DNA from 2 places in the Salinibacterium sp. UTAS2018 genome. Region 2 is predicted to be linked to the other one. Evidence: predicted binding sites of a transcription regulator. Region 2 holds the regulator's gene; the other holds the start of a gene.

Region 1 (15,492 bases), 270 kb from region 2:
CAGGCCGCCCGCGTTCACATCGCCGGACTCTGTAACGAGGGCACCCGCGATCACCTCGACAAGGTCGTCACCGGACACGATTTCGGGGATGCCGGGTACGGCCCAGGCGCTCATTCTCACGCTTCTAGTGTGGGGCATTATTCGCGCGCGCTACTACTTGCGCAGTGCGGGAAGCACGTCGCGGCCGAAGACATCCAGAAATTCTCGCTGATTGCGACCCACGTTGTGCAGGTAAATGCGATCAAACCCGGCATCGAGGTAGCTCTGGATGTAGGCACGGTGCACGTCGGGATCGGCGCTGACGGGCATCCGCCCCTCGAAGTCTTCTGGTCGCACCATGCGGGCAAGCTGTTCGAGTTCGAAGGGCGAGCGGATGTCGTTCTTAGCGAAACGCAAACCACCGTTCGGCCATTCGGTGAGCGCGTTGCGCATGGCCTGCTCATCTGTTTCGGCCCAGCTCAAGTGCAGCCGCAGCACGCGGCTCTGGCTTTCTCGACTGCGCCCTGCCTCGCGGGCGCCTTCGGCGAATCGCTTGAGCAGCATGTCGATCTTCTCGAGGGGTGCGGCTTCGGTGATGAGGCCGTCGACGGTCTTGCCGGCTCGCTTCGCGGCGACCGGGCCAGCCGTCGCCACCAAGATTTCGGGGGCGACGTCGGGCATGGTCCAGAGGCGTGTGGATTCGAGGCGATAGAACTGCCCTTCGTGGCGAACGTCTTTATTCGCGAGCCCCGAGGCGAAGAGTTTCTTGATGATCTCGACGGCTTCGAACATCCGATTGATGCGCTCGTGAGCTTCGGGCCAGTACTGCCCAATGATGTGTTCGTTGATCGCTTCGCCGCTGCCGAGGCCCAACCAGTGACGGCCCGGGTTCATCGCAGCGAGGGTCGCGGAGGCTTGCGCCACCATGGCTGGATGCCAACGAAAAGTCGGCGCCGTGACGCCCGTGCCGAGATCGCCTGTCGTCGTCTCACCGAGACCGCTGAGCACGTTCCACACGAACGACGCTTGCCCCTGCTGCGGCACCCACGGCTGGTAGTGATCGGCCGCCATGACGCCGCGGAAACCCCGACTCTCCGCGTGCTGGGCAAAGCCCATCACCTCGCGCGGATGAAAACGTTCGAGCATGGCGGCATAGCCGATATGGGGTGCAGAAACAGTCACGGGCATCCGTCTATTGTGGCGCTTACGGCGACCCAAGTGGGCCCACCATTCGCACAACCGTTGAGTTGGCGGGGCTGCGGGCGGATAATGGCGATCTACTCAATGAGGAGTCAGCATGAATCTCGGCGCGTTTTCTGTCCGTCCCACCACGAAAGACCGCGCTGCGTCTTGTGCGTTTCACCAGAGACGAAGCCTCGAGCGATCACGAAGCCCGATCGTGATTGATCAGCACCGCTAGCCCGCTGATGCACGTCATTCTCATCCCCGGATTTTGGCTTGACGGAGACTCCTGGGCTCCGATAACCCGCGCGCTACGAGATGCCGGTCACACCGCGCATCCGCTCACCCTTCCTGGCTTGCGTCGCCGCGACACTCACCGTGCTGAAGTCACTCTGGCCGACCACGTTGCGGCCGTGGTCGCGGTCGTTGACGCCCTCACGCACGTCGAAGCCGACGGCAGCGAAAACGGCGACGAAAAGGAAGAACCAACGCCACGCATCGCTCTTGTCGCGCACAGCGGTGGTGGCCCGATCGCGCATGCGGTAGCGGATGCCCGCCCCACCTGTCTCGCCAGAATCGTGCACGTCGACACTGTGCCCCTGCCGAACGGCATGCCCATTAACACCGAGCTACCTACCGTCAACGGCGAAATTCCCCTGCCCGACTGGAGCGTGTTCGACGACGAAGACCTCGTCGACCTCACCGACGAACTGCGGGAATGGTTTCGCGAAATCGCTATTCCCCAGCCCGCGCTCATCGCGAGCACCCCGCAATCCCTCTCTACCCCAGCGCGCTTCAGCGTGCCCGCTACCGTGATCTGTTGCGAGTTCGAGGCTGATCAAGTGCGGGAATGGATGAGCAAGGGTGCGCCGTTCGCCACCGAACTCGCGCAGCTCACCGACCTCGAACTCGTGGACCTGCCCACCGGACACTGGCCACAGTTCACGAAACCGGCTGAGCTCGCAGACGCCATCATCACGGCTTTGCATCGCGCCTAAAGCGGGTCTTGTCGTTAGCAACGACTCGCCCTACACTGAGCAAACGCCAACTATTGAAAGGAGCCTCGCGTGTTTATTTTCACTATTACGAAGAACCCCACTACCGCCGGCTCCGTCGGCACCCCCACCGCCTAACCGGTTAGCGTTTTCCGCTCACCGGTTCTGACGGTGGCGGCGCTCACGGAGCACACGACCCAACTCGATCATCGCTAACGGCGATTGGCTGACGAGTCTGCACCCTCATTCGCGGGTGCGTTCGCCTCTCGATGATCTTTCCTCTTTCAGCGACTCGCGATCACTGGGGATGCCGTTGGGTCACCACCTGAAACAGCGCACTTGTGCGCGCCTTCCGCATCCATTTTTCTCACGAATACAGCTCACGAATACAGCTCACGAAAGACATCTCATGAACGCAACACTGGCGGCTCCGAAAGACCGTCATGACCATCCGCCCGAACCCAGCGCCGCCCAGAACCCGCACGACGCAGCACCGCGCCAAGCGATGCCGCGTCGCGTGGGAGTCGTCGACCGTCTTGCCCTGCATCTCGGCGTCGCTCTCATCACCTGGAGTCGCCGGCCGCACCGCTCTCGACTGCTCGCCTCGCCTCAGCAGCGGGCCGAACACCAGCTCCGTCGCGAACGACTGGCTCAGGCCAGGGCTCGCGCCGAGCACCACTATCCGCGGTTCATCATCCGCTGATAACACCACAAAAGACCGCCGCCGGATCTCTCCGGCGGCGGTCTTTTCGTTGTCAGCGAACTGTGAGCGAATTGACTTGGCACTCTCGGGGTGAGAGTGCTAATTTTTTCTTGTTGAGTCACGGTGACTCAACTTTGAGAAAGGGGTTTCCCATGACACTGTCATTTGATCCTTTTGCCGAACTCGACAGGCTCTCCGCAGCTGCCCAGTCCCGCGTCGGCACCCAGCCCATGCCCGTGGATCTCTATCGCCAGGCTGACGAGTACGTCCTCACCGCCGATCTCCCGGGTGTCGACCCCGGATCCGTTGACGTTGACGTTGATGGTCAGTTGCTCACGATCCGCGCCGAGCGTACGGCCGGCGAGCGCGACGGCGCAAAATGGCTCTCGCAGGAGCGTCGTTACGGCTCCTACCTGCGCCAGTTCAGCATCGGTGCCGGGATCGACCGCGAAAACATCAGCGCTAGCTACGACAACGGCGTACTGAGTGTGATTATCCCGGTGTCGGAGAAGGCAAAGCCTCGCAAAATTGAGGTCAGCACCAACGCCGACAACCAGTCTCGATCGACCGACAAGGTCGCGGTCACGAGCTAGCCGGCTGTCAGTAGTCGGCGATTCTTGCCGACGCAACAACGATGGGCGGATGCTTCACGCATCCGCCCATCGTGTGTTAACCCGTGTGCGCGTCTCGCGCGCTAGGCCCTACAGCGCCCGCAAGCGCGGAGCGATGTCACGCTCGAAGAGCTCGAGGAAGCGACGCTGGTCGCCACCGGGCGCATGGAACACGAGGTGGTTGAGGCCAGCATCCACGTACGGACGAATCTCTTCAACGATCTTGTCGGGATCGTTGCCCACGATCCAGCGCGACGCGATCTGTTCGATAGGCAGAGCGTCGGCAGCGCGCTCCATCTCGATCGGGTCGGTGATGTCGTGCTTCTGCTCCTTGGAGAGAGCGAGCGGCGCCCAGAAACGGGTGTTCTCGAGGGCGACGTCAGCATCGGTGTCGTACGACAGCTTGATCTCGATCATCCGGTCGATGTCTTCGAACTTGCGGTCCATCTTGGCCGCGCCCTCCTTGACGCCGGGGATTAGCGCGTCGTTGTAGAGGGCCATGCCCTTGCCCGACGTGCAGATGAAGCCGTCGCCCGCACGGCCGGCGTACCGTGCCACCATGGGGCCGCCGGCGGCGATGTAGATCGGGATGGGCTGGTCAGGGCGGTCATAAATGCTCGCACCGTGAGTGGAGTAGTACTCCCCCTCGAACGACACCCGGTCGGAGGTCCAGAGTTCGCGCATGAGACGGACCGATTCGCGCAAGCGAGCGAAGCGCTCTTTGAACTCGGGCCAGTCCTGCTCTCCGGCACCGCGGAATCCGGTCGCTACTTCGTTGAGGGCCTCGCCCGTTCCGACACCAAGCATGATGCGCCCCGGGTAGAGGCAGCCCATCGTGGCGAAGGCCTGAGCGAGCACAGCGGGGTTGTAGCGGAACGTCGGAGTCATCACGCTCGTACCGATACGAATCGTGCTCGTGCGCTCCCCCACCGCCGCCATCCAGCTCAGCGAGAACGGCGCGTGACCGCCCTCGTGACGCCACGGCTGAAAGTGGTCGCTGACCGCAACACTCTCCATGCCGTGAGCTTCGGCGGCCACCGCAATCTCTACGAGTTCGCGCGGGGCGAATTGTTCAGCTGACGCTTTGTATCCGAGAGTGAGAGTCATAAACCTATTGTGCCGGTGTTAGTCGCGCGGCGCTTGCAAAAATTCAGAAACCACCCGCGGTACATACGGCGCAACGTCTCCGCCGAGCGCCGCCACTTGGCGTACGAGCGAGCTGGAAACGTGCGCGTGGGCGGGGTTCGGCAGCATAAAGATGGTTTCAACGGCCGCAAGATCGCGGTTCACGATCGCCATAGGAGTTTCGTACGCGACATCCACTTGAGAACGGATGCCCTTCACGATGACGCTCGCACCGACCTCAGTGCAGTAGTCAACGAGCAAGCCCATGCTCCAGCTGGTGACGCGGATGTTGCCCGCAAACCGAGCATCCGCTATCGCTTGCTCGAGCAGCGAGACGCGCTGGGCAATCGGCAAAAGAGCCGTCTTACCGGGGTTGTGCACGACGAGAACGTGCACTTCGTCAAAGGTTTTTGCCGCCCGCTCAATCACGTCCAGGTGGCCCAGGGTGACAGGGTCAAAGGACCCAGGAACGACAGCGATCCGACTCATGCTTCAACGATAGTGGCTGGGGCCTGCCGCCGCGTGGGAGTTCGCTGTGCGGGCAAACAACATTGGCCGCCAAGAGGCCTCGTGCCGGGCCCGATTAGCGCCGGGCCCAGCTCGTGCCAGCGCCAGCTCGTGCGCCGGCCCAGTTCGTGCGTGGTCTAGTTCTTGCCGAGGAAGGCTTCGGCGCTTTCGTCGAGGCGGCGTTGCAGTGCTTCGGCGAGCGCCGGATGCTCCGCAAGGGTCGGATCGGCGGCCTGCACCGTTTGTGCCGCCTCCCGAGCCTCTGTGATCAGCTGCCCGTCGTTGGCCACGCGCAGCAGCTTGAGGCTCGAACGCCCACCCGATTGCACTCCGCCGAGCACGTCACCTTCGCGACGCAGCTCGAGGTCTTTGTTGGCCAGTTCGAAACCATCGAGAGTGGATGCCACGGCCTCGACGCGTTCGCGAGCCAAAGACTCCCCCTCGGCTGCTGTCACAAACAGGCACAGGCCGGGGACGCCACCACGGCCCACGCGGCCGCGCAACTGATGCAGTTGCGAGACTCCGAAGCGGTCGGCATCGAGCACGACCATGACGGAAGCGTTGGGCACGTCGACGCCCACCTCGATCACGGTCGTTGCGACAAGCACATCGATGTCGCCGGCGGCGAAAGCGCGCATGAGCTCGTCTTTCTCGTCGCTCGAGAGCTTGCCGTGCAGCGCCTCGATCCGCTTGCCCGCGAGAACCTCGTTGCTGCGGAGCGACGCCAGCACCTCGGTGACGTTGGCAATGGGGCGCGGCGGGCCGGCATCCGGATCGTCGGTTGATTTCGAGGCGGGCTCGGTGCCAGGCTCTTCGGTCTTGGCATCAATCGCGGGGCACACGACGAACCCCTGCCGGCCGATGGCCAGTTCTTCGGCCAGTCGCTGCCAGACGCGCGAGACCCAGCCGGGCTTCTCGGCCAGCGGGACCACGTGGCTGCTGATCGGCTGGCGGCCAGCAGGAAGCTCAGCGATGGACGAAATGTCGAGGTCACCGAAGACCGTCATCGCGACCGTTCGCGGGATCGGGGTGGCGGTGAGAACGAGAACGTGCGGCGGCTTCGCACCCTTAAGGCGCAGAGCCTCGCGCTGATCAACGCCGAAGCGATGCTGTTCGTCGACGACGACGAGTCCGAGGTCGACGAAGCTCACGGCATCGCCCAAGAGAGCGTGCGTGCCGATGACGATGCGGGAGGCGCCCGAGACGGTCGCCAGAAGGGCCTTCTTGCGCTCGGCCGTGGGCAACTGACCAGTGATCAGCGTCGGGCGCAGTTCGGCCGCGAGATCGGGCCCAAGCGTGCGCACGATCGAGCGGAAGTGCTGATGAGCAAGCACCTCGGTGGGCGCCAGCAACGCTGACTGGCCACCGGATTGCGCAACAGCCAACATTGCCCGCAGCGCGACGAGCGTCTTACCGGAACCCACTTCACCCTGCACCAGGCGATTCATCGGCACAGGCTCGGCGAGGTCATGGAAAATCTGCTCGCCGACGGACTGCTGGTCGCCCGTGAGCGTAAACGGCAACGCAGCATCGAAACCTTCGAGCAGGGAGCCAGCCGTGCGCGCAATCGCCTCAGACTCGCGCTGCTTCTGGCGCTGCTGCAAGAGAGCGGACTGCAGCACGAAAGCTTCTTGAAAGCGCAGGGCATCGCGAGCACTGCGCCAATCGGAGTCGACCTTGGGGCGGTGCACGAACTCAAGCGCCTGCGAATACCGCAGCAGTTCGCGTTCGCGGCGCACGGCATCCGGCACCGGGTCCTCCAGCGGGCCGAGGGTATCGAGTACGACCTCGACCGCTTTCTGAATCTGCCAGCTCGCGACCGTGGCGGTAGCGGGATAAATCGGGATTGGCTGCTCAGCCCAGCCCTTGGCCTGCTCAGGCTTTTTTAGCTCGAGCTCATCGCGATCGAAGAGTTCGTAGTCGGGGTGCGCCAGTTGGCGCGTGCCGCGGTACTGCCCGACTTTGCCGGCGAAGATTCCGCGCACGCCGGGCATGAGCTCGTTCGCGCGCCAGGCTTGATTAAAAAACGTAAGGGTCAGGATGCCCGTGCCATCGCTGATCGACACCTCAAGAATGGAGCCGCGCTTGTTGCGCATGGGGCGGTTACGAACCTCGCGCACTTCGGCCACGATCGTGACTGCTTCATCCAGCGGCAACTCGGCAAGAGCCGTGAGTTCACCGCGCCGCGCATACCGCCGCGGATAGTGCGTCATGAGGTCGCCGACCGTAAGCAAACCGAGGCCGCGCTGCATGGAGGTAGCAGTGCGCCCGCCGAGCACAGCACTGAGCTTCTGGTCGAGGGGCGAGGTCACTCTAGAAGAGTACCGGTGACCACTGGCGTTGAGCCCGCTGAGGCCCTCACCCGGGCTAGGCTCGACACGCTATGACTCGCATTATTGCCGGATACGCCGGCTCCCTCACGATTGCCGTTCCCAGCGCCGGAACTCGCCCCACGAGCGACCGCCTGCGCGAAGCGATTTTCTCCGCGCTCGAAGCCCGCGACGCCATCGAGGGTGCGCGCGTGCTCGACCTTTACGCGGGCACCGGCGCACTCGGCCTCGAATCCGCGTCTCGCGGTGCGCCCCACGTCACCCTCGTCGAAAACAACGCTCGCGCCGCTGCCACCTGCCGCAAGAACGCGACGCTCATCGCGGCAAAGGCTCCGCGCGGCTCAAAACCGATCATTCTCACCGCTGCGCGCGCCGTTCACACCTTCTTGGAGACATCCGGCGATCAGTGGGATCTCGTCTTTATCGACCCGCCGTACGAGCTGGGCAATGCCGAGCTCGACGTCGCGCTCGCACTGCTGGCGCCGCAGCTCAGCCCGGACGCGCTCGTGATCGTGGAACGCAGTTCACGCGACCCCGAACCCGAATGGCCCGCCGGGCTCGAACTCGACCGCCGCAAAGACTACGGCGACACCACGCTGTATTGGGTTCAGCCCAGCGAACGCTAGTTCACCCGTTGGAGCACTCTTCGCTGAACCGTTCGGCGGAGCATAGCTTCAGCACGCTCTAGCCCGCCGCGCCATCCCACCCGGCGTAGGGATCCCAGCCGCCACGCTCGGTGTAGGCGACTCCATCGACGAGCAGCCCTTCACCCTCGACCACGCGACCGATGGCCCGGAACCCTGCCGGCAGCACTGTTGCCTCGGGGAACGTCGCGAGCAAGGAATGGTCTTCGCCCCCATCGAGCTGCATTCGCCCGCCCACTGCTTCGGATGAAAGATCGAGCCCCACTCCGCTGGCCGTCGCGATACGGCGGGCGTCGAGCGCGAGCCCATCGCTCAGGTCGAGCATGGCGGTGGCTCCGCCAAGCGCGGCGGCTTTGCCGTCCGCGATCGGAGGGGCCGGCCTGAGTTGGGCGGCTATGGCCTCGGGATGCTGGGCTGTCAGCGCGGCGGCGGCTGCGGCATCCGGTTCCCCGTCAACGACCCCCTCGGTGAACAGCAAACGGAGCCCCTCAGCGGCGAGACCAAGCGTGCCGGAAACGGCGATCACGTCGCCCACGCGAGCGCCTGACCGCAGCACGGGAGCGCGGCCTTCGAGGTCGCCAAAAGCAGTGATCACAATCGTGAGCACGGTCGAGACCGAAAGGTCGCCGCCGATCACTCCGCAGCCGGGCGCGAGAGCTTCGCAGCCTTCGCGCAGCCCATCAGAGATCGCTTCCAGCGAAGAAATAGGGGTGTCGTTCGGGGCTGCAATCGCGACCACCAGGCCCGTGGGCACCGCGCCCATCGCGGCGACATCCGAGAGGTTCGTAGCCGCAGCCTTCCACCCGAGGTCGTACGGGCTCGACCAGGCCAGCCGAAAATCGGGGCCGTGGATCATCATGTCTGTCGTGATCACGACGCGCTTGTCGGGTGTAGCGAGCACGGCCGAATCATCGCCGGGGCCGATCAATTCGGCAGATGCAGAGGGCAGCCGCGGGAAAATACGCTTCAGCGCGGCAAGTTCGCCCACGCCTCCGAGAGTGTCTGGGGTCTCGCGCTCGCGGTCAATCGTCATGAACTCACGGTAGCCTGAAGGCGATGAGAACGACGACCCGCACTCCCCTGATCGCCCTGCTTGCGATGGTTCCTTTGCTGGCGACGCTGGGCGGCTGCGCGGCGACTGTGCCGCTAGAACCCGGAGATGACGCCGGCAACCCCTCGTGCGCTGATGTCATTGTGCGGTTGCCCGACACTGTCGCAGGGCTCGACAAGCGCGAGACCAATGCTCAAGGCACTGGAGCCTGGGGCGAACCCGCCACTATCTTGCTGCGCTGCGGTGTTGCCGTGCCCGACCCCACGGCAGAATTCGCGTGCGTCACGGCGCCCGAAGACGGCATCGACTGGCTACGCGACGACAGCGATGCCCCCAACTATGTCTTCACGTCGTACGGCCGCGACCCTGCGGTTCAGGTCATTGTTGACAGCGATGGCGACCCCGATATTGAGGGCGACGAGGTCTCCGGTTTTGAAGCCCTAAGCGATGTCGCGGGCGCCGTCAGCCAAGTGCCGGCCGATCGCTTCTGTGTTGCCCTCTCGGATACACCGGCACCAAGCGAGACAGAGTCGTCCGAGTAGCACGAGGCGGTACAGCCGACGCTGATGCCCCGCTCACCGCGGTAGCAAACAGCCCGGCTATCGCCGCCTAACGAACGGTTTCGAGACCGAGTTCGATAAGCTCGTCGATCAACTCGGGGTAGCTCATTCCGCTAGCGGCCCAGCATTTGGGGAACATCGAGATCGGCGTGAACCCCGGCAACGTGTTGATTTCGTTCACTACAAATTCGATGCCGTCGTAGAAAAAGTCGACGCGCGCGAGCCCGGCTCCCCCGATCGATTCGAAAGCACGGGCTGCGGTGCGCTGCATCTGCCAGAGTTCACCGTCGCGCAACGGCGCAGGGCAAATGAGTTCGGCTGCGGCCACATCGAGGTACTTGGCCTCAAAGTCATAAAAGTCGCGACCGGTGACGACGATCTCGCCTGCGACACTCACGCGCGTCTCGCCGCCATCGCGACCCGAGAGCACGCCGCACTCAATCTCGCGACCCGTCATCGCCTGCTCGACCAGAGCGGTGGAGTCTTCGGCAAAAGCGGTGGCGAAAGCAGCATCGAGTTCATCGCGGCTCGAGACCTTCGTCACGCCCACGGAGGAGCCAGCGCGGGCAGGCTTCACAAAGACGGGGAAACCGAGGCTGGATGCGCGCGTGCGCCAGACATCCGGAGTGCGTTGCCACTCGAGCGCCGACACAGTCACCCACGGTGCAACCGCGACGCCGGCGGCCTCAAGAGCGAGCTTCGTGAAGTGCTTGTTCATGCCCATGGCCGAGGCGAGCACGCCATTGCCCACGTAGGGCAAGCCGGAGAGCTCGACGAGGCCCTGAATGGTGCCGTCTTCGCCGAAAGGTCCGTGCAAGATGGGGAACACAATGTCGACCTCGCCGAGGATGCGGACGCTGCCGTCGGCATCCACCACGGTCATTTCGCGAGAGGTAGCCGAGTCGGGCCAGCGCACGCGCGTGCCGTTGTCAACGACCTCGGGCATCGCCTCGGAGTTGAGCGTGAAGGTCTCAGCGTTGTCAGGCTGCAGCGTGAAGGCGCCGTCACGAGTAATGCCGACGGGGATGACGGTGTACTTGTCGCGGTCAATTGCCGAGAGCACTCCCCCGGCAGTGGCGCAACTGATGCTGTGTTCTGACGAACGGCCGCCAAAGAGCAGCACCACTGTCACAGGACCGCTCACGGTTGGCGTGGGCTGGATCGTCATTATTTACTCCCCTTGAGGAAGATCGTCAGTGGTGAGATGCGGCGCAATATCGCGCGGGGCGAGCGTGCCTGCCAGAACTTCGGCGACCTGGCTCGCAATCGGCATATCCACGCCCTTCGAGAGCGCAAGTTCAAGAATCGGCGCCACGGACGATAGGCCCTCAGCGGTCTGGTTCATCTGCTTGATGACTTCAGAGAAGCTGTAGCCCTGGCCCAGAAGGCGACCGGCGGTGTTATTGCGCGAGAGCGATGACTCGCAGGTTGCGATGAGGTCACCGAGACCGGCGAGACCGGCGAGTGTTTCTGCGCGGGCACCGAAAGCGACCGAGAAGTCGGTCATTTCGGCAAGGCCACGCGTGATGATTGACGCCTTGGTGTTCTCGCCGTACCCCACACCATCCACAATTCCAATTGCGACAGCGATGAGGTTCTTGAGCACTCCGCCGAACTCGGTACCGATGACGTCGGTGTTCACGAACGAGCGGAAGTAACGGTTGCGCGCGGTTACCGCGACGGCGGTGGCTGTTTCGAGGCTGGCACTGCTCATGACGGCAGCGGTCGGCTGCTCTTTGGCGATTTCGAGCGCCAAGTTGGGGCCGGATGCCACGGCCACCCTGCTGGGGTCGATGCCCAGCTCTTGCAGAATCACTTCACTCATGCGCGCTCCGGTGCCCTTTTCAACACCCTTCATGAGCGAAACGATGATCGCGTTCTCGGGGATCAGTTCGCGCACGATGCGAAGGTTCTCGCGGAGGGACTGCGCGGGCACGGAAAGGTACACCTGCTCCGCGCCATCCAGAACTTCAGGCAGCTTGTCGCTCGCCCAGAGCGAGCGTGGCAGGTTGATGCCGGGGAGGTAGTCACTGTTGCGCTTGGACTGGGAGATCTCGCGAGCAAGCTCCGGGCGCCGCGCCCAGAGCGCTACGTCGTTGCCGCCGTCAGCCAGAATCTTAGAGAATGTCGTTCCCCAGGATCCGGCGCCAAGAACGGCGACGCGGCGAGGGGTTTCGGGCGTTTCAGCGTTGTCGTTAATCACGTTATTTGCCCTCGAATCGGCCGGTCTCGCTTTGACCATGCTCGGCGGGGTTGTAGCGCACCGCGGGGGCGCTCTCTTGGCGCAATTCTTCCAGCAGCGTCGTGATGGCAGTCATGAGTTTCTCCGTTGCTTCGGCGAGCACACGCGAATCCACATGCTTGCCCTCGTATTCCGAGAGATCGATGGGTTCACCAAATCGAATGTGAATTGTCTTACGGGGAAAAACACTAATACGTTTTGAGTATCGCGGCAGGATTTCGTGCGCGCCCCAACTGGCAGTCGGGATGAGCGGTATACCCGCTTCGAGCGCCGTTCGCACTGCGCCGTACTTGCCACGCATCGGCCACATGTTGGGTTCGCGCGTCAACGAACCTTCCGGATAAATGACCACGGCAAGGCCCTGGTCAGCGATCTGCCGGGCCGCTTTCATCGGGTCGGCACTCTGGCGCCCTCGAGACACGCGTTCGACAGGAACCTGCCCAGATTGCCTCAGCAGCCATCCCACGACGGGCACCTTAAACAACGAGGCCTTGGCCATGTAGCGCGGCATGCGCCCCAGTTTCCACATCCCCACACCGATCACGACGGGGTCGATATTGCTGTAGTGGTTCGGCGACATCACGAAGGCACCCTCGGCAGGAACGTGGTGTGAGTCGTGCAGAGTGAACTTCGCCAACACCGTCATGGTGGGCAGCAACAGAAAAGCGAGCACGCGAAAAGCGGCCGTTTTCTCGGACTTTCGTCGCTTCGGTTGCGGTGAGCTCGAGGTCACCGGCGGCTATCCCTCGTAGACGAAGTCAGCGCCCAGCGATTCGAGCTTGTCGATGAAGTGTTCGTACCCACGCGCAATGATGCCGATGTTGCTCACGGTCGATTGCCCGTCAGCAGTCAGCGCCGCAATGAGGTGGCTGAAGCCACCACGCAGGTCAGGAATCTCGACGTCTGCTCCGTGCAGCGGCGTCGGCCCAATAATGACGGCGGCCTGCTCCAGCGGACGACGAGGCACGCGACGGCTGACCGACTCGATTCCCTCTTCGAAGACCTCGATGTTGGCGCCCATCTCGATTAGCGCCGATGTGAAGCCCAAACGGTTTTCGTACACGGTCTCGTGAACGACTGAACGGCCTTCAGCCTGGGTGAGCGCCACGATAAGCGGCTGCTGCCAGTCGGTCATGAAGCCGGGGTGAACGTCAGTCTCGATAACAACCGGCTTGAGCGGCCCGCCCGGGTGCCAGAAACGGATGCCGTCTTCAGCGATGTCGAAAGCGCCACCAACCTTGCGGAAGATGTTCAAAAAGGTCATGAGCTCTTGCTGCAAAGCACCCTCGACGAAGATGTCTCCGCCCGTTGCCAGTGCGGCGGATGCCCAGCTGGCGGCCTCGTTGCGGTCGAACAGCGCGCGGTGGTTGTAGCCGCTGAGCTTCTCTACACCCTCAATGAAGATGACGCGGTTGGGCTCAACATTGATAATGGCGCCCATCTTTTGCAAGATGGCGATGAGATCCATGATCTCGGGCTCGATTGCTGCGCCCTTGAGCTCAGTGACGCCCTTGGCCAGCACAGCGGTGAGCAAGACCTGTTCGGTTGCTCCCACGCTCGGGTAGGGCAGATCGATGTTCGCGCCGTGGAGGCCGTCGGGAGCCGTGAGGCGAATGCCCTCATAGCTCTTGTCAACGACAGCGCCGAAGGCACGCAGAGCATCCAAATGGAAGTCAATGGGGCGGTCGCCGATGCGGCAACCACCGAGGTCAGGGATGAGAGCTTCGCCGAGGCGGTGAAGAAGCGGACCGCAGAAGAGGATCGGGATACGGCTAGAACCGGCAAGGGCATCAATCTTGGCGAAGTGTGCCTTGAGTACGTTCTTGGGGTCGAGGGTGAGTTCGCCGTCACTGGTCTCGGTGACCGTAACGCCGTAGGCCTCAAGCATCCCGGTAACGACGCCGACGTCGCTAATGGCCGGAACGTCCCTGAGAACGCTGGGGGTGTCAGCGAGAAGCGCCGCTACCATTGCTTTAGTAGCGAGGTTCTTGGCACCACGAACGTTGATACGTCCGCGAAGCGGCTTGCCGCCGTTGATGACGATCTGGTTGGAATGCAGTCCTGAGCGCTTGGCTGCCGCGGTCGCGTCTTGTGCCAATGGATTCATCGTTACCTCTACTTCGCTGGCAAAGTCTTAGGTCGCCATGATTCGCGGCGGCTTTCGAACTCCGTGATGTCTGTTTCGTTTCTCAGGGTGAGGCCGATGTCATCGAGGCCTTCGAGCAAACGCCATCTAGTGTAATCGTCAATCTCGAAAGAGAACTGTGCAGATCCTGCACTCACGGTGCGTGATTCAAGGTCGACGCTCACTTCGAGTTCAGAGTCGGCCTCGACGAGGGCCCACAAAGTCTCGATGTCCGCCTCAGTCAATTGCGCTGCCAAAAGACCCTGCTTGCCCGAGTTACCGCGGAAAATGTCTCCGAATCGCGAACTGAGCACGGCTTGGAAGCCGAAGTCGCGAAGAGCCCAGACGGCGTGCTCACGGCTGGAGCCAGTACCGAAGTCTGAACCTGCGATGAGAATTTTGCCGTGGCTGTAAGGCTCACGGTTAAGGATGAAGTCAGGGTCTTGGCGCCAGCCGAAGAAGAGGGCGTCTTCGAAGCCAGTCTTCGTCACTCGCTTGAGAAACTCAGCTGGGATGATCTGGTCGGTGTCAACGTTGCTGCGCTTGAGCGGAACGGCGACTCCGCTGATGGTCGTGATCTTGTCCATTAGCGGGACTCCTCAGCGGTCGTAGCGGCGAGCGCCAGTTGTTCGGGCAGCGGGCTGTTCTCGAGATCCCACGGGCTTGAGAGCGTTCCGCGGATCGCGGTGGCCGCGGCAACGAGCGGCGACACCAGATGGGTGCGCCCACCCTTACCTTGGCGACCTTCGAAGTTGCGGTTACTGGTGGAGGCGCAACGCTCCCCCGGAGCCAGCTGGTCAGGGTTCATACCCAGGCACATCGAGCAACCAGCGAAACGCCATTCGGCGCCGAACTCTTCGACAATCTTGTCGAGGCCTTCCGCTTCTGCTTCGAGACGAACACGGGCAGAGCCGGGCACAACCATGACGCGCACGTGGTCGGCCTTCTTGCGGCCCTGAATGATCGAGGTGAAAGCCCGGAGGTCTTCGATGCGGCTGTTGGTGCACGATCCCATGAAGACGGCATCCACGCGGATGTCCTTCATGGGCATACCGGCATCGAGCGCCATGTATTCGAGCGCGCGCTCGGCCGAGGCCCGCTCGTTGGGGTCGGCGATGTCGCCGGGAACCGGAACGTTGTCGCTGAGCGACACTCCCTGGCCGGGGTTGGTCCCCCAAGTCACGAAGGGCTCCAAGGTATTGGCGTCGAGGAAGACTTCGGCGTCGAAGACGGCGTCATCGTCGGTCGCTAGGGTGTCCCAATATTCGACGGCGGCATCCCAGTCGGCACCTTCTGGTGCGTGCGGGCGGCCCTTGAGGTAGTCGTACGTGATCTGGTCGGGCGCGATCATGCCGGCGCGAGCGCCCGCTTCGATCGACATGTTGCAGATCGTCATGCGGCCCTCCATAGAGAGGGAGCGGATGGCGCTGCCGCGGAA
Region 2 (15,492 bases):
GGATCACGCGTCATTGACGCGATCGCTGCCGCCGGGGGTTTCACCGAGGAGGCTAACCGTGATCAACTCAACCTCGCGCGCGTGCTGACCGATGGAGAGCAGTTCGCAGTGCCCGCTGCGGGCGACGAGGCTGACGCGGCTACGGCATCCGATGGTCGAGTCAATCTGAATACTGCGGATGCCGCGGCTCTCGATACGTTGCCTCGTATCGGGCCAGCGATGGCCGCTCGCATCCTCGCGTGGCGCGAAGCGAATGGACGTTTTACGAGCATCGATGATCTGCGCAATGTCGCTGGAATCGGCGACGCTACGTTTGACGGACTTCGCGAATTGGTCACGGTATGAGCCTCGACCTGCGGCTGAGTCTGCCCGTAGCGGGTGCGTGGCTCGTCACCGTGTTGGTAATCGGAGTGCCGGCGTGGGCCCTTACCGTGGCTATCGCTTTGTGGCTTGCTTCCGCGCTGCTCATCGCGGGCGCACTGATGAGTCAGCGGCGCCTGCTCGCGAGCCTCGCCCTGGGGTGCGTTCTCGCCGCCCTCTGCTCGACATCGGTCACCGTCCACGCTGAAAGCCGTCAGCCCGCGGCACTGGCGACGCTGGCGGCGAAACACACGACGGTCACCGCTACGGCTACAACCACCTCCGCCCTCCAACGCGACGCCGACTTTTTTCAGGCGACCATCACCCTGCTCAAGGTCGACGGCGAAACGTTCGAGCTCGAATCGCCCGCTCTGATCTTCACAGAACGGGGCGGATTTGGCGCGGTCGCGGCTGACCCTACTGAAGAACAGGACAGTGACCTCGCAGCAGGCGGTGAAGACGAGCCGTGGGGGATCGGCGTCACGTTTGCGGTCACGGGCACCTTGGCGAGCACCGCCCCGGGAGATGGGCGGGCGGTGTTGCTCTTCGCTACCGACGAACCAGAGTGGCAGGCCGATCCTGGCTGGCAATTCGACTGGGCGAATGAGCTGAGACGCACATTCTCGGCAGCAACATCGCAGTTGCCTGGTGGTGGCGGCGAGCTCCTAGGCGGGCTTGCCATCGGCGATACGAGCGCGGTTAGTGACGACTTGGATGACGCGATGAAGACCAGCTCGCTGAGTCACCTCACCGCAGTTTCGGGCGCCAACTGCGCGATCGTCGTCGGCCTCATCATGGCTCTCGGTGGCCGGGTCGGTGCTACTAGGGCTTTACGGATCGGCCTCTCGATCCTCGTGTTGATCGCGTTCGTCGTCGTTGTCACGCCCGACCCCAGCGTGCTTCGGGCAGCACTCATGGCGACGTTCGTGTTGATCGCGCTGGGCAGCGGCAGGCCTATCCGAGGTATGGCGGTGCTCTCACTCGCGACGATCGCGCTCCTCGCCTTCGACCCCTGGTTATCGCGCAACTTCGCGTTTGTGCTTTCGGTGTTCGCCACGGCAGGTCTGCTTCTCTTTGCCGAGCCGCTCGCGCAGCTTCTGGGGCGCTGGATACCGCGATGGCTGTCACTGGTGATTGCTGTGCCGTTAGCCGCTCAGCTGGCCTGCCAGCCCGTGCTGCTACTGCTGCAGCCCTCACTGCCGACCTACGGGGTGCTCGCGAACGTCCTGGCCGCTCCAGCGGCACCCATTGCGACCGTCGTCGGTCTCGCGGCTTGCGTGGCGCTCTCTGTGCTCCCGGTCCTCGGGTTGGGGCTGATGTGGATCGCCTGGCTGCCCGCTGCGTGGGTCGCCGCGGTGGCGGACTTCTTTGCCGACGCTCCGTGGGCACGCATCCCGTGGTGGGAGGGCTGGGTGGGAGTGCTGACGCTCAGCGTGCTCACGATTCTTCTCCTCGCTGCTCTGGTGACCAAGGGGATCTGGCAGACCCACGCCCTCACCTCGCTCGCGATCGCGTCGACGCTCGCCCTTGCTGTTGTGGTGGGATCGGCGGTGAGTGCGGCGATGACGTGGCCGAAGGAGTGGCAGTTCGCGCAATGTGATGTGGGCCAGGGCGATGCGGTGGTCATGCGCAGTGGCGAAGAAGTTACTCTGATCGATACCGGCGCAGAACCGGATTTACTCGAAGCCTGCCTTGATCGTCTCGCAATTGACCGCATAGATCTGCTCGTGTTGACACATTTTGACCACGACCATGTGGGAGGAACGGAGGCTGTCGTCGGCCGAGCAGACGTTGTACTTGTCGGGCCCACCGGCTCGCCCACCGACGAAGCACTGCTCGACAACCTCGCGGCCGGTGGCGCACAGGTCGTCGCGGTGAACGCGGGAAATCGCGGGCAACTCGGCGAACTCCAGTGGCGCGTGCTCTGGCCACCTGCTCAGGTTGCCGGCATCGATCCAGGAAACGATGCGAGCGTTGTTATCGAGTTCCAGCCGCGCTCCGATTGCCTGAGACATTGCCTCAGCTCGGTTTTCTTGGGGGACCTCGGCGAGAGTGCTCAGTCGCGCCTCGTGGCAGGCCATACGTTCCGGCAAGTGGATGTCGTCAAAGTCAGCCATCACGGTTCTGGTGACCAGTATCCGGCCCTCTATTCCGCGCTGAGAGCCACTCTCGGACTCATCGGCGTCGGCGCGGACAACGGGTACGGGCATCCGACCGATTCCGCTCTTGCCATGCTCGAAGACGCAGGCACCGCGGTAGCTCGAAGCGATCTGAACGGACTCGTGCTGGTGTCGCCCGCGAGCAGGTCCGGTGCCGTCTCAGTGTGGTCGGAGAAGGATGTGGGCGCCCGGCATTAGGCTGGGTTCGCAGTTCAAATTGAGGAGACTTGTGGCCGCCAGAACCCCCGCCCGACCGCCGGCGAAGTCCAAAGTCGCTATTCCGCAGTTGGCATGGAACAAGGTGCGCCCCGCACCGATCATTCTTGTCAGCGGCACGGAAGGTTTCCTCGCCGATCGAGCCATCCGTATGCTGCGCGACACCCTCAAAGTTGAAGACCCCAGTCTCGAGGTCAACGACCTCGAAGCCGATCACTACGGCCCGGGCGAGCTCATTAGCCTCGCCAGCCCCTCGCTTTTCAGTGAACCCCGGCTGATTCGAGTCACAAACGTAGAGAAGTGTACTGACGCTTTCATCACCGAAACGCTGTCATACCTCGAAGCTCCGGCCGAGGACACGTATCTCGTACTTCGTCATGCTGGGGGAGTGCGCGGTAAGAAACTCCTCGACGCCATTCGTGCGGGCAAGGGCGGCGGGATAGAAATCGCGTGCCTCGAACTCAAGAAAGACGCCGAGAAATACGATTTCGCCTCCGCCGAGTTCGCCGCCAAGCGCCGCCGCGTTACCCCAGGCGCCTTACGCACCCTCGTTTCAGCGTTCTCTGCAGATCTTGCAGAACTCGCCGCAGCCTGCCAGCAGCTTCTCGCCGACGATGCCGACGAAATCAACGAAGCCACTGTTGCCCGCTATTACTCGGGCCGCGTCGAAACCAGCGCCTTCAAAGTCGCAGATTCCGCGATTGCCGGGCGTTCCGGTGAAGCTCTTGTGCTTTTGCGTCACGCTCTTGCTTCGGGCGCCGACCCGGTGCCGATCGTTGCTGCATTTGCGTCGAAGTTGCGCACGATGGCGAAACTCTCGGGCGGGTCAATGTCGTCGGGGCAAGCCGCAAAGACCTTTGGGATGGCGCCGTGGCAGGCTGATCGGGCGATGAAAGATTTGCGCGGCTGGAGCGACGCGGGGCTTGGCTCCGCCATTGAGGCCATCGCCGATACAGATGCTCAGGTGAAAGGGTTGGGGCGCGACCCTGTGTTCGCGCTGGAGCGCATGATTTCTGTGGTCGCCGCCCGCGGCATCCGCTAGCTCGAAAGCACCGCTTAACGACAAAAGCCCCTGACCGCGAGCGGCAGGGGCTTTTGTGTGTTCGGCGTAATGCCGATCAGAGAGCTTTAGAGAGATGCAACCTGCTTGGCGATGGCCGACTTGCGGTTCGCTGCCTGGTTCTTGTGCAGAACGCCCTTGCCAGCAGCCTTGTCGAGCGACTTGGATGCGAGCTTCAAGCTTGCGAGGGCGGCGTCTTTGTCGCCAGCCTTGATCGCTGCGCGCGTGGCGCGGATAGCCGTCTTGACCTGGCTCTTGACCTGGCGGTTGCGGTCTTGTGCCTTCTTGTTGGTACCAATGCGCTTGATCTGCGACTTAATATTTGCCACGTTTATGTGCTTTCTTGTTTGTGGATCAGAGATGGTGGGCGGCCGTGGAAGAGAATCGGTGTTCTGATTCCCGGCCGCGATGCGCATACCGTTCGACGAAGAACCGTATGCATAAGCCAACAGGCAACGTTACCAGCGCGGTGGAGCTATGGCAATTGCGGAGCAATTGCGCGACCCCAGCGCCGTGCAAACTTGTTTGCGCGGTTCCGGTGGAGCTATGGCAATTGCGGAGCAATTGCGCGACCCCAGCGCCGTGCAAACTTGTTTGCGCGGTTTACTAAGCCTTCAGCGCCGCTGACTTGTCCTGTAAGCAATCTCCAGAATAGTGAACGTGTCTGTGTGCCGTTGTTGCCACGCCTGGCTCTCGGGTTAAAGTCCCCATCAGAGTTCGCCGGCACGTCGGCAGGCGGGCCGTCCCCCTGCACTTTCGGGGGTTACCCCGATACCCGACGGTCGTCGGCTTTTTTACCTTAGATACATGACCTCTTCAACCCTTTCAGTTTCATCCGCAACTGACGAGCGCACCGCTACTGACGTGCCCACCTCTACTGACGTGCCCACCGCTACTAACGAGTACACCACCGCGTCTGCCCCTCGCGCCGCAGCCTCCCGCACAATGAGCGTGCTCGCGCTCAGCTTAGGTATCGCTTCGCTCTTCTTTGCGCAGAGCGTTGTCGTGCCGCTGGCTGCGGTGATCTTGGGTGTGTTCGGCTTGCGCGATGAACCAACGGGACGGGGTTTCTCTATTTGGGGGATCGTCCTCGCCTGCGTTGCCACCTTCGGCTGGGTGTTGGTCGTTATCGCTGGGGCACTGGCGACTCTGCCATTCCTCTTGCTGGCAGCAGCGTTCTAGCGGCACTTTCTGGCGCAGTGACAGCCCGAGCATCCGCCCCCGTAATGGCTCCGGCCTGTCGTATTGGGCGGGTGCGCGCAGGAACGTCCGCTTCATGGGAGAATTGGGCGGATGTCTCCTCGCGCCTCTTACACACTTGAGCCTGCTTCGACCGATCCTGCGTTTATCCGCAACTTTTGCATCATTGCGCATATCGATCATGGCAAGTCCACCCTCGCTGACCGCATGCTGTCGGTCACTGGGGTTGTTAGCGACCGCGATATGCGGGCGCAGTACCTCGACCGTATGGATATCGAGCGTGAGCGCGGCATCACGATCAAGAGCCAAGCCGTTCGAATGCCGTGGGCGCTTACCGACGAAAACGGTAAGGAACAGTCCTACGCGCTGAACATGATTGACACTCCTGGTCACGTGGACTTCACCTACGAGGTGTCCCGCTCGCTGGCCGCCTGCGAAGGAGCCATTCTTCTCGTTGATGCCGCTCAGGGTATCGAGGCTCAGACTCTCGCCAATCTCTATTTGGCGATGGAGAACGACCTCACGATCATTCCGGTGCTGAACAAGATCGACCTGCCGGCAGCAGATCCCGACAAGTACGCCGAAGAAATCGCTGGTCTCATCGGTTGCGACCCGTCGACGGTGCTGCGCGTCTCGGGCAAGACCGGAGTGGGTGTTTCTGAGCTTCTCGACGAGGCTACGCGACTCATCCCGGCTCCGGTCGGTAACCCGGATGCTCCGGCTCGCGCCATGATTTTTGACTCGGTGTACGACGCCTACCGTGGCGTTATTACCTACGTACGTATGGTCGATGGCCAGCTCTCGCCGCGCGAGAAGGTCATGATGATGTCGACTAAGTCGGCACACGAACTGCTTGAGATCGGTGTGAGCTCTCCCGAGCCGACTCCCACGAAGGGCCTAGGCGTTGGTGAAGTGGGTTACCTCATCACCGGTGTGAAAGATGTGCGCCTGAGCAAGGTTGGCGACACCGTCACGAACCATGCCAAGCCGGCCGAGGTCGCGCTCAAGGGCTACTCAGAGCCGAAGCCCATGGTGTTCTCGGGGCTGTACCCGATCGATGGTTCCGACTACCCGGTACTGCGCGAAGCTCTCGACAAGTTGAAGCTGTCGGATGCCGCCCTGGTTTATGAGCCCGAAACATCCGTAGCTCTCGGCTTCGGTTTCCGCTGTGGTTTCTTGGGCCTCCTGCACTTGGAGATTGTGCGCGAGCGTCTCGAACGCGAGTTCAACCTCGACATGATCGCTACGGCTCCTTCGGTTATTTACGAAGTGATGGGCGACGACAAGAAATTCACGACTGTGACGAACCCGAGCGAATTCCCTGGCGGAAAGATCGCGAGCGTTTCTGAGCCGATGGTGAAGGCTTCCATCCTGACCCCCAAAGACTTCGTGGGTACGGTCATGGAGCTGTGCCAGTCGCGCCGCGGCACCATGCAGGGCATGGAATACGTCGGTACCGACCGCGTAGAGCTTCATTACACGATGCCCCTCGGTGAGATCGTGTTCGACTTCTTCGACCACCTCAAGAGCCGCACCCAGGGCTATGCGAGCCTCGACTACGAACCCAGTGGCGACCAAGAGGCTGACCTCGTGAAGGTTGACATCCTGCTGCAGGGCGAGGCCGTCGACGCGTTCAGCGCCATCGTGCACCGCGATAAGGCTTATGCCTATGGCGTTCTCATGACAGAGCGTTTGAAGAACCTCATCCCACGCCAGCAGTTCGAGGTGCCGATTCAGGCCGCCATCGGCGCTCGCATCATTGCGCGGGAGTCGATCCGTGCGATGCGTAAAGACGTTCTCGCTAAGTGCTACGGCGGTGACATCAGCCGCAAGCGCAAACTCCTCGAGAAGCAGAAGGAGGGCAAAAAGCGCATGAAGATGGTTGGTCGCGTCGAGGTTCCGCAGTCTGCCTTCATCGCTGCGCTTTCGGGCGAAGTCGAAGCCGGAAAAGACAAGAAGTAAACCGATGGATGCGCGCACCTACCCCAATGCCCCTGTTACGTATGGGGCGGTCGGTGCCACGCGTGGCCAGACCTTTACGGTGCTTCCCCCCGCCGGATTCCGCCGGGTTCAACGCAGCGCTCGAATCGGGCATGGAGAAGATCGCTGGGCGTTCGCACGCGAACAAGTGTTGACCTGGGGTGTGAAACGTCGCAGCGGTTTTGGCGTGACGCTTCTGCCTCGCGACCCGCACGGTGAGAACCGGGATCTGTCGGTCGATAACAGCGAGCACCCGCATGTGCGAGCCGGAGACACCATCGTGCTCTCGATAGGCAGCGGTCGGTTTACGGCCCATGAGCCTGTGCGGGTGGTCTACGTGGTCGACGACCCGAAAGTTGCCGGCTTTGCTTACGGAACGCTCGAAGGGCATCCGCTGCGGGGCGAAGAGTCATTCATGGTAGAGCTGCGCGACGACAACTCAGTGTGGATGACGGTGCGATCATTTTCTCGACCGGCATCCTTCAAATGGATGTTGGTGGCTCCGGCTCTTCGAATCTTCCAATACATCGTCGTGACCCGCTACCTGCGTGCTCTTTCCGGAGCAATTCGTTCGTCGAAATAACGACCCGGAGACCGTGGCTCAAGCGGAGCCGAGCGTGCACCTAGCTACTCGACGTTAGTCCTGCCGAACTTCACTGCTGCATCCTGCGCGGCGTTGCGATCAGCCTCGGCGTGCGAGTTCGTCGATAGTGCCCAATACATCCTCGAGACCACCGACCAGATCGTCGACGACGACGAGGGCACTGGTGTCGCGGAGATCGGCCACGCTGTAAGCCCCGGTTGCAACGGCGATGAACGGAATTTGAGCTGAATCGGCAGCTATTCCGTCGTTCGGGGTGTCGCCAATGATGACGCTGGGGCGGTCACCGAGCATGGTGGCGACGAGCGATGTGAGGTGGTGGCGGTCAGGCGAACGGTCGCCGAAAAACGAGTGAGTCCAGTCGAAGTCTTCTTCTGAATAGCCGGCGGCGGTGAGTTTCACGCGCGAGTGCTGCGGGCCGTTGCCCGTGAGCAGCGCATTGGTCCATCCGTGACCGGCCGCGTGGAGGAGCGCTGCCGGGCCGCCGGGTACTGCCGTTCGCACATAGCCAGTCTCGAGCAGCTTGGCGGTGCGCACGTCTAGCTCGGTGAGCACATCGTCGAGCATGGCGGCGGGGTGCCCGTTGATCTCGAGAAGCGCAGCGAGAATCTGGCCTTCGGTCTGCCCGTGCGGGTTCGTGATGAACTGGCGGGGAGCTTCACCCGTGACGTGGGTGAACGCCTCGAGGTAGACGGTGGCACCGTCCGTGGAGTTGTGGATGAGCGTTCCGTCGATGTCCCAGAGAATGTGCATAGTCACCCATCCATGCTCCCACGCGAGAGGTGCGACAATTGACGGGTGCTGCTCGCTGTCATGAGCGGCGCACTTTCTTCATCAGTTGTTAGGGGATTAGTTCGTGCCAGGTGCGTTGCCGATAGCTGATCCTGCCCCTCTCGATGGAGCCTTGCCGGCCAGCGTTGCTGCCGGTTCTGGCGACCGTGACTGGAGTGTGTACATCCACGTTCCATTCTGTCGGGTGCGCTGCGGCTACTGCGACTTCAATACCTACACGGGTGAAGAACTGCGCGGAGCTAAGCGGGCGGACTACGCCGACGAAGCAATAGCTGAAATCAGGCAAGCAGCCACCGTGCTGGAGAATGCGGGCGTAGCGCCGCGCAAAGCCTCAACGGTCTTTTTTGGCGGCGGCACCCCCACTCTGTTGCCGGTAACCGACCTCACTCGAATGCTTGCCGCGGCGCGCGATACGTGGGGTTTTGCGGATGACGTCGAAGTCACCACCGAAGCCAACCCCGACTCTGTCGACAGGGAATACCTTCTCGCGCTCAAAGAGGCTGGCTTCACTCGAGTGTCTTTCGGGATGCAGTCCGCGGTGCCGCACGTGCTCGCCACGCTGGAACGTACTCACGACCCCGAGAAGGTTCCTCACGTCGTGAAATGGGCTCGTGAAGTTGAGCTCGACGTGAGCGTCGACCTCATTTATGGAACTCCGGGCGAGTCGTTGGCCGATTGGGAGCGCTCGCTCGATCACGCCATCGCGCAAAATCCAGACCATATTTCGGCCTACGCGCTCATTATCGAGACCGGCACCAAGCTGGCGGCGCAGATCAAACGTGGCGACGTTGCTCCGGTCGACGACGACCTGCAGGCCGACATGTATGAGTTGGCCGATAAGAAGCTGGCCGCCGCAGGCTACGACTGGTACGAGGTCAGCAACTGGGCCAAACGTGATGACAATCCCGCTGTTAGCCACGCGAGCCGTCATAATCTTGGCTACTGGCTAGGTAATGACTGGTGGGGTGTTGGCCCGGGGGCTCACAGTCACGTCGGTGGCGTTCGCTGGTGGAACGTCAAGCACCCGGCGGCGTATGCCGACCGGATTGCTGCCGGGCACTCACCGGGAGCCGGGCGCGAGACGCTTGCTGATTCCAGCAAATATCTCGAGCATGTTCTCCTTCGCGCGCGAGTTCGCGATGGCCTAAAGACAGCGACGCTCGATGCTGAGGGTCGCACCGCCGTAGCAGGGCTGATCGCCGATGAGCTGGTAGAAGCTCCGGCCGCTTTCAGAGGCACGATAAACCTCACGCTCAAAGGGCGCCTGCTCGCGGATGCCGTAGTGCGGCGATTGCTAGCAGACGCCCCCATTTAGAGCGAAAGTTCGAGTTACTTGATGAACTCGATGGTCAGCGGGTACTTGTACGCCTGTCCATTGTTGGCAGCAACCGCTGCAATGATGCTGAAGATCAGGATGATGATCGCCACGGCAAACATGGTCAGGTAGCCGATGACTACAAGCATCAGGACCACCGAAACTGCGTAGGCGATCGCCATGGTTATTTGAAAGTTGAGTGCGGTTCGTGCGTGGGCGTTGATGAACGGCCCGCGGTCTTTGAAGACGAGGTAACCCACTAGTGCGGGAACGAAGGAAAAGAAGATTCCCCCGACGTGAATGAGTGTCGCCCAGAGCTTTTCGTCGCTCGGACTCATCGGTTGGATCGGTGCGTACGGCGAGGCGGGGGGCGGTGTGGAATCTGACATGGCTCTATTAAAGCCTTACTTGGACAAAAAAGTAGCCCCGAGAGCAGAAGCTCCCGGGGCTCACTCGCTATCGACTTTGCCGATAAGCAGAATTACTTGATGAGGCGCAGTGCGAAGGGGTAGCGGTAGTTCGTGCCGTCCTTAGCCTTGGTGAAGCCGATGATCGAGAAAATCACCGACACAATGAAGACGATCGGAAGCAAGATTCCGCCGATGACGACGGCAATCAGAATGTTCGAGATCACGTAGGCGATGGCAACGGTGATCTGGAAGTTCAGTGCTTCTTTTGCTTCGGTGTTGGTGAATGCGCCGCGGTCTTTGAAGACCAACCAGATAATCAGCGCGGGAAGGAATCCCAAGATTCCACCCAGATGAGCGAATGACGCCCACTGGTTGTCCTCAGCCGTGGTCAGTTGAGCTGCCGGCTGGGGGGCTGCGGGCTGCGGATTTGCGTCAGTCATGTGTTCGTGCCTTTCAGGTGAACGAGGGAAGTTCCCGGGTTTCATCAAAGTGCTCGGTGTCACACCTGAGCATTTCCTCAAAAGGGTAGCGCTCAAGTACAAAGACACGCTACTGGTATGACTCGCGCGGTGCAACGGCTGTGTCGTGGTGTGTCGAGTAAGATTGGCAGTCGAACGGATTGAGTGCCAATCAAGAGAGGTGGGTGGTGGAATGGTTTCCGCCCGCGGTCTTGACGTGCTTCGTGTCATCGTGCAGGACTACGTTGCTACGCGCGAGCCTGTCGGATCCAAGTCAATCGTTGAGCGACATTCCTTCGGAGTATCCGCTGCAACGATTCGCAACGACATGGTCTTACTCGAAGACGAAGAGCTCATCACGGCGCCCCACACCTCATCCGGTCGCGTCCCGACCGATAAGGGCTACCGCATGTTTGTAGACCAGTTGGCTGACTTGCGCCCCCTCACGAGCGCACAGCGCCAAGCGATTGAGTCTTTTCTGGGTCAGGCCGACGACTTGGATGACGTACTTGCGCGTTCAGTGCGCCTGCTGTCTCAGCTGACCAACAGTGTGGCCCTGGTTCAATATCCTTCGCTGGCTACGGCCCGCGTGCGGCACGTGGAACTGGTTCCGCTTTACGCGACCCGCATCATGACGGTGTTCATCACCGACTCCGGCCGGGTAGAGCAGCGTCTGATCGATGTCGTTGAGCCGCTTGACGAAGTCTTCTTGGGCGAAGTTCGCGCCAAGCTGAATTCGGCGCTGACGGGGCAATCGCTCCCGGAGGCCGCGGATCGACTAGCCAGCTTCGCTCAGATTTTTCCCGTGGAACGTCAAGCTTTTGTGGGCAAGATTGCCTCGAGCTTGGTCGAGCAAGTGTTGGCGAACCGTGCCGACAAGCTCGTACTCGCGGGTACCGCAAATCTGGCGCGAACCGAACAAGACTTCACCGGCAGCATTTTTCCTGTGCTCGAGGCAATAGAAGAGCAAGTAACGTTGTTGCGCCTCTTTGGGGAGATGGAAGTAGCAAATGGATCGGTATCCACTCGCATTGGGCGCGAGAACGCAGAATTTGGACTAGAAGAGACATCCGTTGTCACCGGAGGATATTCCTCCTCGGGCGGCGGGGTCTCCCGCGTGGGCGTGCTTGGCCCGACGCGAATGGATTACTCAAACAATATGGCGGCGGTCCGTGCGGTAGCGCGGTACCTGTCTCGACTTTTAGAAGACAACTGAGCTCGTAAGGAGCAATCGGAACTTTGGCAGATCACTATGAAGCCCTCGGCGTTGCCCGCGAAGCGACCCCGGAGGAAATCAAGAAGGCGTACCGCAAGCTCGCTCGCGAGTTGCACCCCGACGTCAACCCCAGTGCGGATGCATCGGAGCGTTTCAAGTCGGTGACTCACGCGTATGACGTACTGAGCGATCCGCAACAGCGTCAGCAATACGATATGGGCGGCAACGGCGGTTTCGGCGGCGGCGGAGGAGGATTCGGCGGTTTCGGCGACATCTTCGAGACTTTCTTCGGCGGGTCAAGCCAGACTGCCGGCCCGCGTTCACGTCGCGAGCGCGGTCAAGATGCGCTGCTGCGTATCGAGGTCAGCCTGAAAGACACGATGTTCGGTGTGACCCGCGATCTCGAGGTCAACACCGCCGAGCTGTGTGAGACGTGTGAGGGCAGCTGCTCTGCTCCCGGCAGCTCACCGGTTCGTTGCGACATTTGTCAGGGCAGTGGTCAGATTCAACGTCAAGTTCGAAGCCTTCTCGGCAACGTAATGACGTCGAGCCCGTGCGGTACCTGCCGTGGTTACGGAACCATCATTGTCAACCCCTGCGCCACGTGTGCTGGCCAGGGTCGGGTGCGGGCCCAGCGCACTCTGTCCGTTGACATCCCCGCCGGCGTTGAGACGGGACTGCGTTTGCAGATGCCCGGCCAGGGCGAAGTGGGTCCTGCTGGCGGCCCCAACGGTGACCTGTTCCTCGAGATCAAGGTGCGGCACCATGATGTCTTCAGCCGGGCCGACGACGACCTGCTTGCCACGGTCGAGGTCGAAATGATTGACGCGATTCTCGGTACTACCGTGAAACTCGATGGTCTCGATGGTGATGTCGAAGTGAACATCAAGCCGGGCACACAGAGCGGCGAAGTGCTCACGGTTCGTGATCGTGGAATCACCAGTTTGCGCGGCACTAATCGCGGCGACCTGCGGCTCGGCATCCAAGTTGTCACGCCGACGAAGCTCAGCGGTGCCGAACAGACTCTGATCAAGCAACTCGCCGCCGTGCGCAAGAGCAAGAAGCCCCACTTCGCAGAATTTCAACAGGGCTTGTTCTCCAAACTTCGGGATCGGTTCCTGTAGCTCGCTATGGCACATCTGTATATCGACGAGGAGCTTGACGACGTGGCGGTTGGCGCTTCCGTTTCGCTGGGCAATGCCGAAGCGCGGCATGCGGTCACGGTGTCGCGCCTCAAAGTCGGCGAAACAATTGCGATCGGCAACGGCGCGGGGCTGATCGTTTCGGGCCCCATCACTACGGCCGAGCACACTGAGCTCACCATTCAGGTCGTCGATGTGCAGCAATCGCTGCGGCGAACCCCCGCGGTGTTCCTGGCCCAGGCCCTTGCCAAGGCCGATCGTGACGAACTCGCGGTTCAAGTTGCCACCGAACTAGGCGTTGACGGCGTCATCCCGTGGTCGGCGGCGCGCAGCATCTCTCGCTGGCAAGGCTCGAAGGTCACTAAGGGCCGCGATCGCTGGGCGGCCATCGTTCGCGAAGCGAGCAAGCAATCGCTACGAAGCTGGATCCCTGATGTTCTCGACCTCGTGACGACGAAACAGTTGGCGGCGTTTGCCTCCACGACGCGGATGCTGGTGCTGGAGCCCACGGCGACGCAAACTCTCGCTGAACTTGAAGTAGACGATCGTGACATCGTGCTCGTCGTGGGGCCGGAAGGCGGTGTCGCAGATCACGAGCTCGAACTATTGACAGCGGCCGGAGCATCCACAATTCGATTGGGCAGTGAAGTGTTGCGCACGTCGACAGCGGGGCCCGCAGCTATAGCGGCATTGAACGTCAAGCTTGGCCGCTGGAGCTAGAGGTTTAGGCTAGAGCTATGTCCGATTCCCCTTCGATCTTCACGAAGATCATCGCCCGCGAGATTCCCGCGGATATCGTTTTCGAGTCAGACGCGGTCATTGCGTTTCGCGATATCGCGCCGCAAGCCCCCGTGCACCTGCTGGTTGTGCCTAAAACGGAGGAGTTCGCCAACGTCACCGAGCTTGCCGCCGGAAATCCCGCACTGCTGGCTGAACTCGTGTCGGTCGCCCAGAAGCTTGCCGACGAACACGCAGGCGGACAGTACAGACTGATTTTTAACACCGGTGAAAACGCCGGTCAAACCGTATTCCACGTGCACGCTCATGTGCTCGGTGGAAACCTCGAGGAAGGCACCCTTGGTCACTAGTGACTCCGAGTCCGCAGGTTCGACAGAGCGCGAGAGCGTTTCAATTGAAGTAGACGGCGTCGCCATGGTGCGTCTACTCGGCCCGCAGGATCGACTGCTCAAAGTCGTAGAAAGCAAATTTCCGAGCGTCGAAATGCACGTTCGGGGTAACGAAATTACTCTGAGTGGCGACTCGGCTTCAGTCGAATCCGCGAAAGAGCTCGTCGACGAACTGGTCACGATGGTGCGTGGCGGACATGATCTCGGCGAGATCGAGGTCGATGCTTCGGCGAAAATTTTGCGTGGTAACCAAGGCAGTCCACAGCAGTTGCTCGGTCAAACCATTCTGACGACGCGCGGCAAAGCGATCCGTCCGAAGACGCTTGGACAAGCTCAATACGTCGATGCCATGGATAACAACACCATTGTGTTTGGCATCGGTCCCGCGGGAACGGGAAAGACCTACTTAGCGATGGCGAAGGCTGTGCAGGCCCTGCAACGCAAAGAAGTAGACCGCATCATCCTGAGCCGTCCGGCAATCGAAGCGGGGGAGCGGCTTGGGTTCTTGCCCGGTTCCCTCACCGACAAAATCGACCCATATCTGCGACCTCTCTACGACGCGTTGAACGACATGATGGACCCCGAACTCGTGCCCAAGCTGCTCGCTGCCGGCACGGTGGAGGTCGCACCGCTCGCCTACATGCGCGGTCGTACACTCAACAACTCGTTCGTCGTTCTTGACGAAGCCCAGAACACCACGCCTGAGCAAATGAAGATGTTTCTGACGCGTCTTGGCTTTGATTCTCAGATGGTCATCACCGGTGATATCACCCAGGTCGACCTGCCCGAAGGGGCGAGTGGCCTCAAACTTGTCTCGAACGTGCTGCGAGACATCGACGACATCCACTTCGCCGAACTATCGAGTGCAGATGTCGTTCGTCACAGCCTGGTGGGACAAATCGTGGATGCTTACACCACCTACGATGCCGAAAAGCAGCGCGACGAATACAACCGCAAAAACCGGCCGTCCAAGCGCAGCCGCAATCACGAGAGGCCCTAACGTGTCGATTGAGATCAACAACGAATCGGCCATCGAGGTAGACGAGCACGCTTTTCAGCGACTCTGCACCTTCGCCCTCGACCAGCTTCACGTGCATCCGGATGCGGAACTCGGCATTGTCTTTGTCGACGAGGCCGCCATGGAACAGCTTCACGTGCAGTGGATGGACGAGCCCGGTCCCACCGACGTCTTGAGCTTTCCCATGGACGAGCTGCGCCCCGGGACCGAAGACCGCCAGACGCCCGCCGGCTTGCTCGGCGACATCGTCGTATGCCCCCAAGTGGCGATCGTGCAAGCCGAGGCCGCGGGTCACAGCCCTCTCGAAGAGATGCTGTTGCTGACCACTCACGGACTGCTGCACCTGCTTGGTTTCGATCACGCTGAGCCAGAAGAAGAAAAAGAAATGTTTGGCCTTCAGCGCGAAATTCTGTTGGGGTTCGCCCTGGCAGAACGAAG

What was found. The regulator HrcA, encoded in region 2, represses chaperone genes, less so after heat shock. The targets are predictions, from matches to a motif close to TTNGCACTCGNNNNNNNCGAGTGCNAA.
Region 1: a site for HrcA is predicted at 2,936-2,962, ahead of ESZ53_RS05080 (Hsp20/alpha crystallin family protein). Genes of this name have one in related genera too.

Annotation. Positions count from the first base shown of each region.
Region 1 is NZ_CP035375.1:1,056,532-1,072,023, forward strand. Features, by position in the region: gene cofE (coenzyme F420-0:L-glutamate ligase) at 1-114, opposite strand, end outside; gene ESZ53_RS05065 (TIGR03557 family F420-dependent LLM class oxidoreductase) at 154-1,167, opposite strand; gene ESZ53_RS05070 (alpha/beta fold hydrolase) at 1,383-2,159, shown strand; gene ESZ53_RS05075 (hypothetical protein) at 2,566-2,859, shown strand; gene ESZ53_RS05080 (Hsp20/alpha crystallin family protein) at 3,012-3,452, shown strand; gene fgd (glucose-6-phosphate dehydrogenase (coenzyme-F420)) at 3,561-4,577, opposite strand; gene coaD (pantetheine-phosphate adenylyltransferase) at 4,596-5,084, opposite strand; gene ESZ53_RS05095 (ATP-dependent DNA helicase RecG) at 5,240-7,354, opposite strand; gene rsmD (16S rRNA (guanine(966)-N(2))-methyltransferase RsmD) at 7,486-8,058, shown strand; gene thiL (thiamine-phosphate kinase) at 8,117-9,109, opposite strand; gene ESZ53_RS05110 (DUF3515 family protein) at 9,133-9,669, shown strand; gene ESZ53_RS05115 (D-alanine--D-alanine ligase family protein) at 9,737-10,855, opposite strand; gene ESZ53_RS05120 (NAD(P)H-dependent glycerol-3-phosphate dehydrogenase) at 10,859-11,890, opposite strand; gene ESZ53_RS05125 (1-acyl-sn-glycerol-3-phosphate acyltransferase) at 11,892-12,662, opposite strand; gene murA (UDP-N-acetylglucosamine 1-carboxyvinyltransferase) at 12,669-14,036, opposite strand; gene leuD (3-isopropylmalate dehydratase small subunit) at 14,045-14,641, opposite strand; gene leuC (3-isopropylmalate dehydratase large subunit) at 14,641-15,492, opposite strand, start outside.
Region 2 is NZ_CP035375.1:784,395-799,886, reverse strand. Features, by position in the region: gene ESZ53_RS03790 (ComEA family DNA-binding protein) at 1-345, shown strand, start outside; gene ESZ53_RS03785 (ComEC/Rec2 family competence protein) at 342-2,717, shown strand; gene holA (DNA polymerase III subunit delta) at 2,749-3,777, shown strand; gene rpsT (30S ribosomal protein S20) at 3,864-4,124, opposite strand; gene ESZ53_RS03770 (DUF4190 domain-containing protein) at 4,603-4,977, shown strand; gene lepA (translation elongation factor 4) at 5,089-6,957, shown strand; gene ESZ53_RS03760 (DUF1990 family protein) at 6,962-7,558, shown strand; gene ESZ53_RS03755 (HAD family hydrolase) at 7,658-8,329, opposite strand; gene hemW (radical SAM family heme chaperone HemW) at 8,433-9,683, shown strand; gene ESZ53_RS03745 (DUF4870 domain-containing protein) at 9,698-10,072, opposite strand; gene ESZ53_RS03740 (DUF4870 domain-containing protein) at 10,165-10,533, opposite strand; gene hrcA (heat-inducible transcriptional repressor HrcA) at 10,745-11,767, shown strand; gene dnaJ (molecular chaperone DnaJ) at 11,791-12,891, shown strand; gene ESZ53_RS03725 (16S rRNA (uracil(1498)-N(3))-methyltransferase) at 12,898-13,629, shown strand; gene ESZ53_RS03720 (histidine triad nucleotide-binding protein) at 13,647-13,997, shown strand; gene ESZ53_RS03715 (PhoH family protein) at 13,987-15,036, shown strand; gene ybeY (rRNA maturation RNase YbeY) at 15,038-15,492, shown strand, end outside.